3 regions of the Desulfitobacterium sp. THU1 genome follow, and region 1 is predicted to be linked to each of the others. Evidence: riboswitches for the same ligand, from Rfam matches in the RefSeq annotation. Region 1 holds a riboswitch; each other region holds the start of a gene.

Region 1 (3,279 bases):
TACCTTCTGTCTTCGTCGGCAACCGCCGGTCGATTCCGCACACAAAGATCATAATCAACAATGGTCCTAGATACTGTAGCACAGTCGCTGTTCCCGCATTGGTGTACGATATGGCCAGCAAATAGGTATACTGGCAAAAAATAAGGCCAAATATACTAAAGCCAATGAGTGTCCAGCGGTCCTTTTTGTTACTGAACAGCCCCATCATTGCCTTTTTATATTTAAATAAAACAAAAAGGCATAAGATCAGCCCCGCCGTAAACATCCGTACAACGGTAACCCAATGAGGATCGATTCCCTTTACAGAAAAAAGATACTGTCCGCAGGCGCCGGAAAATCCCCAGCCAATCCCGCCAAACAATGTAAATAGTGCCCCTCGAACAGGTTTTGACTTGATACCTAGGGTCGCTTCTTCCTGCTTAATAACACCAATGTCACTCATAATTCCCCTTCTACCACTCACTTCTATAATGGCACTTTTCTTTGCCTCAATCTGGAATTTTTTCAAAAATCCTTCTATATAAAGAATAATAAAGTTATCTCAATTATGTAAACTCCTCATTTTTCATACGTTCCCGTCTTATGATTTTGGTCATTTCTTTCTGATGCTTCTCACAATAGATTTTCCAAGCAAATTTCTCAGGATGATTAATACAATATCTCGCTATTCGCGCATTCACAGGTTTTTGGCAAAGACAACAACGAATATCACCATGCTTCGGCCTCTCTTGCATTCTCATCTTGCGGAGGCGAGCGGCATATTCATTACGAATCCCTTGGTCTTTAACATTGTTTCTATATACAGCTTCATGGATATTAAGGACCTCTTCATCACTTAACACTACTGGTTGAGTCTGAGTCAGCTTCATAATCGAAGCCAAAAGATCAATATCATAAAAAACCGAACCTAGAAAGACTTTCAGCTTACTACGGCAGTTAAACGTCACATAAGAAAATACAGGGATGTTTTCCTCAAGTTCCGCTTGCTGTCTTAAAGCCTCAATTCGCGTTTGGTTTCCTAGGAGAGGATTAGGAAAGGTTTTTACCCGCCAAGTGATCATCTGATACCACTTCTGATCATTCTCTTCCCCGACAATCAAGCCTGCCAAATTGTATGCCTCAATAATAAAAAGTCCATAGGGAGAGACTAGGAGATGATCGATCTGTTCATATCCCTTCTTAGTATTTAACAGCACATTGCTTATGAGTTTAAAGCATCGTGGCAAATGAGAAAGCTCCACTTCCAACTTATATTCGCCAATCTCATCCTTCCTCTGCTTTTTACTCCGCAGAGACTCTCTTTTTCTTATGGAACCTTTAAAATAATAATTAGTTCTATATTTCCTGCACGCGAGAGTTTCTTCATGAATCTCCGGCTGTGGTGCATTAATTTTCTTCTCTTCTTTTCTCCTTCTAAAAAACAAGGGATCATCCTCCTTTTGCCCATCGGTCGTCCAAGAGTAGCTACGATGCCACTATTTTAACACAAATGAAAAGGGAATAACTATTCTATATGTGATTATCCAGTAAATGTCATGTAATTTCCACGTATTACATATACTTGAATGAAGGAACTTTAGGTCTTGATGTCGAAACTAATTGAGTCGAATCATAATATCAAAATATGTGAACCATAGAGTAAAGCTGAACCTGGATATATCTAGGGCGGGGGACTTTTTTATGGGGTGAATCGCGTATCTCACGCGTAGGGCTCACACTTTGCCCGAATCCGTCAACTAACCTCGTAAGCTAAGAAAGGTGTTAAAGCATGCGTTTTAGGGAAAAACTGTCTCAGTTTCGAATTGCTTCAACTGACCAAGTTCAAAAATTTGCTAAGAACGTTCCTTGGAAATCTCCACGAGTGATTGGTTCATTATCTGCAACCCTGGTTTTAGCAGGTGGCTTAAGTTTTTATCTTCTATCAACTACCTCAGTAGCTGCAGTGATGATTAACGGTCAGCAAATGGGTTATGTAGATAATGTTAATAGCGGTCAGGTCCTTGTGGATACCTTCCTTCAAGAAAAAGGCGAGCCATACGGTGTGGTTGCCAAAACCCGTGACCAAATCGCTTATGAAAATGTACGAATCAAGAATTCTGCCTATGAGGCCTCGATGATCAGCGAGGAGGTATTAGCTGAATCCTTAAATTATTATCTGGAAGGCTACAAAGTCGTTGCAGACGGTACTCCGATAGCTTATCTGCCCAGCCAAGAGGATGCTGAAAAGCTCCTTAAGGAATACGAACAGTATTATTCTAAAGCAAGCGATGAGAATCAAGTGACCTCCGTCAGCTTCGCGGAAGAAGTGAATATCGAAAAAGTATCTATCAAACCTGATCAAATGAACCAAGTGGGCCAAGCCTATGAAATGCTCATCGAAGGCAAGGTCACATCCAAGGAATATAAAATTGAGAAAAATGATTCCTGGTGGTTAATCGCTCGAAAAAACAACATGTTAACTGAGGAAGTTCTAGCAGGAAATCCCGGAACCACCGAAGACTCAGTGATTAAACCAGGTGAAATTATTAATCTTGTTACGGTAGAGCCCTATCTGACCGTATTAAGTCAAGGTACATATTCTGGGGAGGAAATAATCCCCTATGATGTTGTTACAAAGACAGATTACAAACTCAGTCCTGGGCAAACGAAGGTTATCACCAAAGGAGACAATGGTTCAAAGTTTGTCACCTATTCTTATGAGCAAAGAAATGGGGTAGAAGTAGCTAAGAAAGTCTTGGATGAGAAAGTTACCAAAAAACCTGTTGATGAGGTTGTTGCTAAAGGGCCCCGTAAACAAACGACCACAATCGCCATGGCAACTTCTCGAGGTAGCGCCGATGGTTCTTCCGTAGTGGAACGCGCTCTCAGTCTTCAAGGAACCAGCTATGTATTCGGAGGAACTTCCACCAGCGGCTTTGATTGCTCAGGTTTTACTAAGTATGTATACTCCGGTGCCGGAGTATCCCTCCCTCGAACCTCCTACGATCAATTTAGTTCCGGATCTGCCGTCAGTAGTGATAACTTACAATCAGGAGATTTAGTATTTTTCAGCACCTATGCTCCCGGAGCATCTCATGTAGGAATTTATATTGGCAACGGTAAATTTGTTCACGCTTCCAACCCCGGTAGTGGGGTAAAAATTTCCGGAGTCAGCGATAGCTACTACGGTCCCCGTTATCTTGGGGCACGTCGATACTAAGATGAAACCTTAAATATCATCAATACAAGCTATTAAAAGGGGAGTTGCTAGCCGAACAGGTATTGTTCGTTTAGCAACTC
Region 2 (3,279 bases), on a different contig from region 1:
AGGAAGAGGGGGTAGTGGGACTGTCCATTGCTACCCGCCCGGATTGCTTGCCGGAAGAGGTTTTGGATTATTTAGCAGAGTTGAACGATAGGACCTATCTATGGGTGGAGTTAGGACTACAGAGCATTCATGACCGCACCATGGCATGGGTTGGCCGGGGGCACACCTATGAGGATTTTCTGCGGGGGCTAGAAAAATTGCGCCAAAGAAATATTCGAGTTTGTGCTCATTTGATTTACGGGCTACCGGGAGAAACTCTAGAGGATATGATTGATTCTGCCCAAGCCATCGCCAAGCTTGATCTGCAAGGAATCAAGCTACACCTCCTCCATGTTCTGCGAGGAACACCACTGGCTAAAATATATGAAGACAGTCCGTTTCCTCTACTCACTCAGGAAGAATATATTAAGCTGATTTGTAACACCCTAGAAATTCTTCCCGCCCAGATGGTTATACATCGTTTAACAGGAGACGCTCCGCGGCAGGATCTTATCGCCCCTCTTTGGAGTCTCAAGAAGTGGGAGATTCTTAATGGTATTGATCAGGAGTTAGAAAAACGGGAAACTTGGCAAGGGAAGAAGGCTATAGCGAAACAAAACGACTAACCTGATGATCTCCTTATAGGAGCGCAGTTTAGTCGTTCAATACATTCCTTCTTTAAGGTATACTAATGATTAGGGTAATGAACAATTTTTCCTTCCCAGGTTCTCAGAATAGCTTCATGCTCATTAAGGGAAACAAGGTATTGAGGTAGAATCGGGGTTTTCCCGCCCCCACCCGGGGCGTTAATGATATAAGTCGGAATCGCCATACCTGAGGTATAGCCTCGCAAGTGATCCATAATCTCTAAACCGTCTTGAATACGGGGAATAAAATGACTCGTCCCTTTGACATTTTTGGCATGGAAAATATAATAGGGCCGTATCCGTATTTTAAGAAGTTCTTGATTGAGGCGTTTCATAGTATCTGGATGGTCATTAATCCCTTTGAGGAGAACAGCTTGATTACCTAAGACGACACCAGCCTTAATTAATCGGTCAACAGCCTTTTTAGTTTCTTCGGTCACTTCTTTGGGATGATTGAACTGAGTATTGATATAAAGGGGTGGATATTTTTCAAGAATCTTGCATAGGTCTTCGGTAATTCGCATGGGAAGAGTTACGGGGACCCGAGTGCCAATACGTTTTATTTCTACATGGGGAATCCCATGCAATTCTCTTAGAAGCCAATCCAACATTTGGTCGCTAAGGAGGAGAGCGTCACCCCCTGTTATCAAAACATCGCGAATTTCCGGATTGGAGCGTACATAGTCTAAGGCCGCCTCAAGATTAGCGCGTGTTTCGTGGAGATCTGTTTCCCCGATATTCCGGCGGCGTTGGCAGTGCCGGCAGTACATGGCGCAAAGATTAGTAACATTGATAATTAATCGATCAGGATAACGTCGGGTGATACAGGGTGCCGGCGAAGTGAATTCTTCACCCATGGGATCTTCTTCCCCAGAAAGATCACGTATTTCTTGGATAGAAGGGAGACTCTGCATTCGGATAGGATCAAGGGGATCATCCTTATCGATTAGACTCAAATAGTAGGGAGAAACTGCCCATCGATAGGCTTTGCCGACTTCACTAATCTCATGAATGTGTTTTATCGTCTGTGGCAACAAAGTACTTAGAGTTTCTGGACTTTGAATACGGTTCTTGAGCTGCCAACGCCAATCCTGCCAATGATCAAGGTTGGCATCGAACTGCTCTAGAATAAAATCCCGATTCTTATTGTACTCCTCACTTAAAACAAGACCGCTGGGAATTGTTTCTTTGCATTTAAAGTAAGGCTGAGCCTTTTGCTTTAATTCCAAGGCCCTAGCCAGTGAAGCCTCTTTAGGGTTAGGGGGTAAGAATTCCACTGCCATAACGTTTACCTCCTCTATTCGTACTTGAGAGCCACCGAGTTTCTTTGAGACAAATAAAAAAGAACCGATACGGTTCCCAAAGCAAAGTGTTTATACATAAGCAGGTGCTTTCACCCTTTCATGTGTCTCAGTGCTGACGAGGTTAGCTGACGGATTCGAGCTGAAACATGCTCTACGCTATGAAGCGATTCACCCCACTATTGGTTCCCCCGTTTTCCCTTTGGGAAATTAAGCCTTATGAAGTTGCTTAACTAACAACTTAATAGTAACATATAGGTTGGTTGCAGTCAATTACCGATTTATTACATCTGATTTTTTTACATTGCTCACGACTGGAATTGTGATTTATCTGCTTAGAAAGGTCTCAAAGAGATGGTTGATATGCAAATAAGCTATTATGTATTAAAAAATCCAAGTTTAGTATAGTAATCATTGTTGCTAAGATATGAAATCAAGGAGAGGAATCATATGGATCATCAAGCACGTTATCAAGAAATCGCAATAGATATTGCTCACTCCATCGTTTTGGGAGAATATCGGGAAGGTGAAAAGATTCATGGACGCTCAACCTTAGCCGGACGTTATAATGTGTCTCCGGAGACGATTCGGCGATCCATCGCCATACTTCAAACTATGGGAGTCGTGATGGTGAGTCAAGGAGTGGGGATTACAGTGGTCTCTAAAAGTATGGCGGAGAAATTCATGCGTGGTTTTGACCAAAAGGCAGAAGTACAAGTTTACTTTGATGAGATGAAGAAATTGATGGAGCAGAGACGGGAGATCGATGCAAAAATCGATGCGAACCTAACGAAAATCATCAATTACACGGATCGCCTGGCTAGCCGTTGGATGGATGTGGCCGAAATTGAAATCGTCCAAAGATCAAGTGCTAAAGGGAAAACCCTCAGCGAGTTGAAGTTGCGCGAGAGAACCGGACTGACTGTGGTTGCCGTAGTGAGAAGTGGCATCGAACAGTTCTCACCGGGTGCAGAGTTTGTCCTAGCTGAGGGAGATATACTCCTTGTCGTAGGCTCTGAACAAGGTAAGGAAAAACTCCAGGAAATCCTCGGTGAAGATACAGGAAGTGGATTGGCATCTGTCGAATAGTCTAATAATTCGAGATGAAGATGAGGGATGATGGATGGTCTTTCAAACCTGTGTTGTTTTAGGTGCTGAATTGACACTTGTCCTAGTGACGGGTGAGATGAAACTCCTTATTCCTTTCTTAATAGGTAATACTTTTTTTCTTCTCTACCACCTAAATGTCCAATATAAGATGACGGCTAGCAAAGCTACGGAACGCAATGCGGAGCTGAGTTTCAAGATTGCCAATGAGACCCTGCCTTATTTGCGCAGAGGATTAAATGTCC
Region 3 (3,279 bases), on a different contig from region 1:
CTTATGCTTTTTATAGCATATATCATTTATACCAATCAATTAACGGAGTTGACAGGTTTTCTAGGACGTTTTATGCCCAATCTTCCGTTAGGAATGTAATCATTCACAAGAAACTCACATTTAATTCATAGTCTATTTAGATGATTAGTGTATAGTAAATAAGATAGTTCAAGGGAGGCTTGGATTGTGAAGACTAAAATATTAATTGGAATATTAGTGATTCTATTAGTCGGTGGTATATATTCGGGGTTAAACGCAGCAAAAAAAGTGAAGACCAATACGCCAAATGTCACTTCTTCGGACACCAGTGAAAGCTCTGCCCAGAAAATAACCGATCCGATCGTTGATGACCAAGAGGGGATGCAGGTTGTTGCACAATGGGTGAAACAGGAAAAGCCATCCTCAGCGCAAGTGTTCTCGATTAGTTTCAATAATCATGCGGTCAATGTAGATGATTTTCAATTTGAAGGTAATATCAATATTTCAATCAATGACAAAGAAATTCCTATTCAAATTGAAGTACTCAAAAGGGAAAGCTCAGGGCATCACCTTTCGGCAGAAATTAAAGTTGAAAGTCCGGAGTTTATAAAGGCTAGCCCAGGAAGCCGTTTAACTTTAAATGTCCAAAATGTGTACAATACGCCAACACGAAGTTTTAATTGGCAGTACTAAAAACAACACCGGAGGTAATTATGGCACCGATTTTATTTACAATTGGGGATTTCTCACTTCGTTCCTATGGAGTTATTGTAGCTTTCGCAATTCTATTAGGTTTGGCAGTTGCTTATTTTCTTACAGCAGATAAAGATTACAGGGAATATTTATTTGATGTCCTTATCTATGGGATTATAGGTGCAATTATTGGAGCAAGATCCTGGCAAGTATTTTTTTATGAATGGGATTATTATTCGCAAAACTTAGCAGAGATACCTAAGATTTGGCATGGAGGATTGGCAATTCAAGGAGCTCTTGTCGGCGCTTTTCTTGCCGCAGTCATCTATACGAAGGTTAAGAAGATTAACTTTTGGCGTTTGGCTGATATCGCGGCACCAGGATTAATTTTGGGACAAGCGGTCGGGAGGGTTGCATGTTTTCTTAATGGAGATGCGTATGGAACGCCTACCGGATCGAACTTTGGAGTTGTTTACCCTGAAGGGACACCTGCATATGCAGCGTATGGGAGTCAACCACTGTGGCCAGCTGAAGTTTGGGAAGGACAATGGGATTTTATTGTTTTTGCCATAATTCTTATGCTTGCACGTTGGCGTAAATGGCCGCAAGGTGTTGTTTTCTTGGCCTATATCATTCTTTATTCAGTCGGCCGATTTGCACTAGAGTTTCTCCGCGGAGATAGCCCGTACTACTTGTTCGATTGGACATCAGGTCAATGGACCAGTATAGGGATGATTATTGTAAGTTTTGGTTTTATGTTGTTTTTGAGAAATAAGCACAACAGTTCAAATGAGTAAAATGCCGTATTCATGAGAATTTCACAGGTTTTTCATAATGGAGTCAAATGTATGGTTTATAGTAGGCTAAGAAAAGTTAAGTAATGCTTAATCTGAGGTACAAAACCTCAGAACGGGGGAAACGTCTCGTGGGGTGAATCGCGAAAATCGCGTAGGGCATACACCTTTTGTCCGAATCCGTCAACTAACCTCGTAAGCACGAAAGGTGGTAAATAATTGAATATATTGTATTCGAAGAAGTGGCTCAGTGTGGCAGTTATTTCTGGTGTTCTGCTAGCTTCGAGTTTATACAACGCTGTTCCGACACAAGCTTATACGGTCCCTTCAAGTACTAGCCTTGAATTGGGCATTCCTTTCCAGCTAATTGAGAGTCTTGGTCAAGACATGATAGCTGCTGGTGTTTCTGTGGCAGATGATTCTTTTAAGAAGGAGATTCTCCAAGAGAAGAAATGGCTGCGACAATTAAGTAAAGAGCAACCCCAATTATCAGCTAAGAAATCTCAAGAACCTGCGGAGTCTAAGTCAACTGAGGTAAAGATTGAAAACATAAAAAGAGAGGTATCTACTTCGCCAGCACCGACTATACCAAAGCCAACCCCAACGCAACGTCAAAAACCAATAGCTCAAAAAAGCTCTCCTCCAGCAGTCTCCAGAGGTGCAGGTGAAGTAGAACAATTACTTAACAGAGCTAACAGGTTAATAGGTGTTCCGTATCTTTGGGGAGGGACAACCCCTAAAGGATTTGATTGCTCTGGATTTGTGGGATATGTATTTAAGGCCTCGGGCATTTCCTTACCCCGTACTTCATTTGATATGTATAAAATCGGCACCCCTGTAAAAAGGAATGAACTCAAACCCGGGGATTTGATATTCTTTAGTACCTATACAGAAGGAGCCTCTGATGTACGAATTTATATTGGAGGCAATAGCACCATTGGTGCATCAAGTGGCGGTGTAGACATTCGTAGTTTGTCAGAGAGCTATTGGGATAACCATTATTATGGAGCAAGAAGGGTGCTATAGTTAAAAAGAACGGCAAGAGATATAGCTCTTGCTGTTTTATTTCCAGATTCTAATGCGTTCAATTCCAACCAATACATGAGAAAATCATACATTGTTCACTAAATACTCAAAGAAAGAGTTTATATTTTTTACAAGGGAAGAATACAGAAAGGAGTAATTAGTATGATGATAATTTTATGGATTTTTTTAGTTTTTTTAATGTTATATTGGGTAAGTGATCCTGGGCAACCGGTACCTAATGATGCCCCTGTAAAGGATGCATTGGATGTCCTTCGGGAACGTTATGCTCGAGGAGAAATTGAAATTTGTGAATTCGAAGAACGGCTGAAAGTACTCAGAAATAAATAACGCATTATTAGGAAGTAAATGCTAATGGATGGGTGTTATGGATAAAGACACGATGTTAACTCGCCAAAGATATGATCGGACTTCAAAGTTCTACGATATGGAACGGATGATTAAGCCAGCTATCAGGAAAAAGATACTTAGCCAAGCAGAAGGTAAAATTCTCGAAATTGGCGTCGGAACAGGAAAGAATCTGGAGTACTATCCACCTGGTAGTGATATTACAGGAATCGATCTAAGTCCAGGAATGCTTGCAAAGGCGAAAGATAAGGCTAGAAAGTTACAGATCCCCGCTCGTTTACGGGAGATGGATGCCCAAGACCTTCAATTTCCTGATAATAGCTTTGATACTGTTGTAGCAACGTGTGTATTTTGTTCTGTTCCCAATCCAATCAAAGGCTTGCAAGAAATTAAACGTGTCTGTAAACCGGGTGGAAAAATT

Evidence for each region. Region 1 has a riboswitch for cyclic di-AMP ahead of AAC978_RS16140 (NlpC/P60 family protein). Riboswitches for the same ligand answer to the same signal wherever they lie in the genome.
Region 2: linked by a shared signal. The riboswitch ahead of eam (glutamate 2,3-aminomutase) and the one ahead of AAC978_RS16140 (NlpC/P60 family protein) in region 1 are both predicted to bind cyclic di-AMP.
Region 3: linked by a shared signal. The riboswitch ahead of AAC978_RS05740 (C40 family peptidase) and the one ahead of AAC978_RS16140 (NlpC/P60 family protein) in region 1 are both predicted to bind cyclic di-AMP.

The regions. Positions count from the first base shown of each region.
Region 1 covers NZ_JBBWUA010000038.1:691-3,969, forward strand. Annotated here, with positions in the region: gene AAC978_RS16130 (DMT family transporter) at 1-442, opposite strand, end outside; gene AAC978_RS16135 (nuclease-related domain-containing protein) at 546-1,424, opposite strand; cyclic di-AMP (ydaO/yuaA leader) riboswitch at 1,633-1,766, shown strand; gene AAC978_RS16140 (NlpC/P60 family protein) at 1,769-3,199, shown strand.
Region 2 covers NZ_JBBWUA010000004.1:83,368-86,646, forward strand. Annotated here, with positions in the region: gene AAC978_RS05510 (TIGR01212 family radical SAM protein) at 1-605, shown strand, start outside; gene eam (glutamate 2,3-aminomutase) at 668-1,909, opposite strand; cyclic di-AMP (ydaO/yuaA leader) riboswitch at 2,027-2,154, opposite strand; gene AAC978_RS05520 (TrkA C-terminal domain-containing protein) at 2,378-3,016, shown strand; gene AAC978_RS05525 (GAF domain-containing sensor histidine kinase) at 3,051-3,279, shown strand, end outside.
Region 3 covers NZ_JBBWUA010000004.1:125,454-128,732, forward strand. Annotated here, with positions in the region: gene AAC978_RS05725 (cytochrome c biogenesis CcdA family protein) at 1-99, shown strand, start outside; gene AAC978_RS05730 (hypothetical protein) at 187-672, shown strand; gene lgt (prolipoprotein diacylglyceryl transferase) at 693-1,469, shown strand; cyclic di-AMP (ydaO/yuaA leader) riboswitch at 1,544-1,683, shown strand; gene AAC978_RS05740 (C40 family peptidase) at 1,686-2,492, shown strand; gene AAC978_RS05745 (SHOCT domain-containing protein) at 2,655-2,840, shown strand; gene AAC978_RS05750 (class I SAM-dependent methyltransferase) at 2,878-3,279, shown strand, end outside.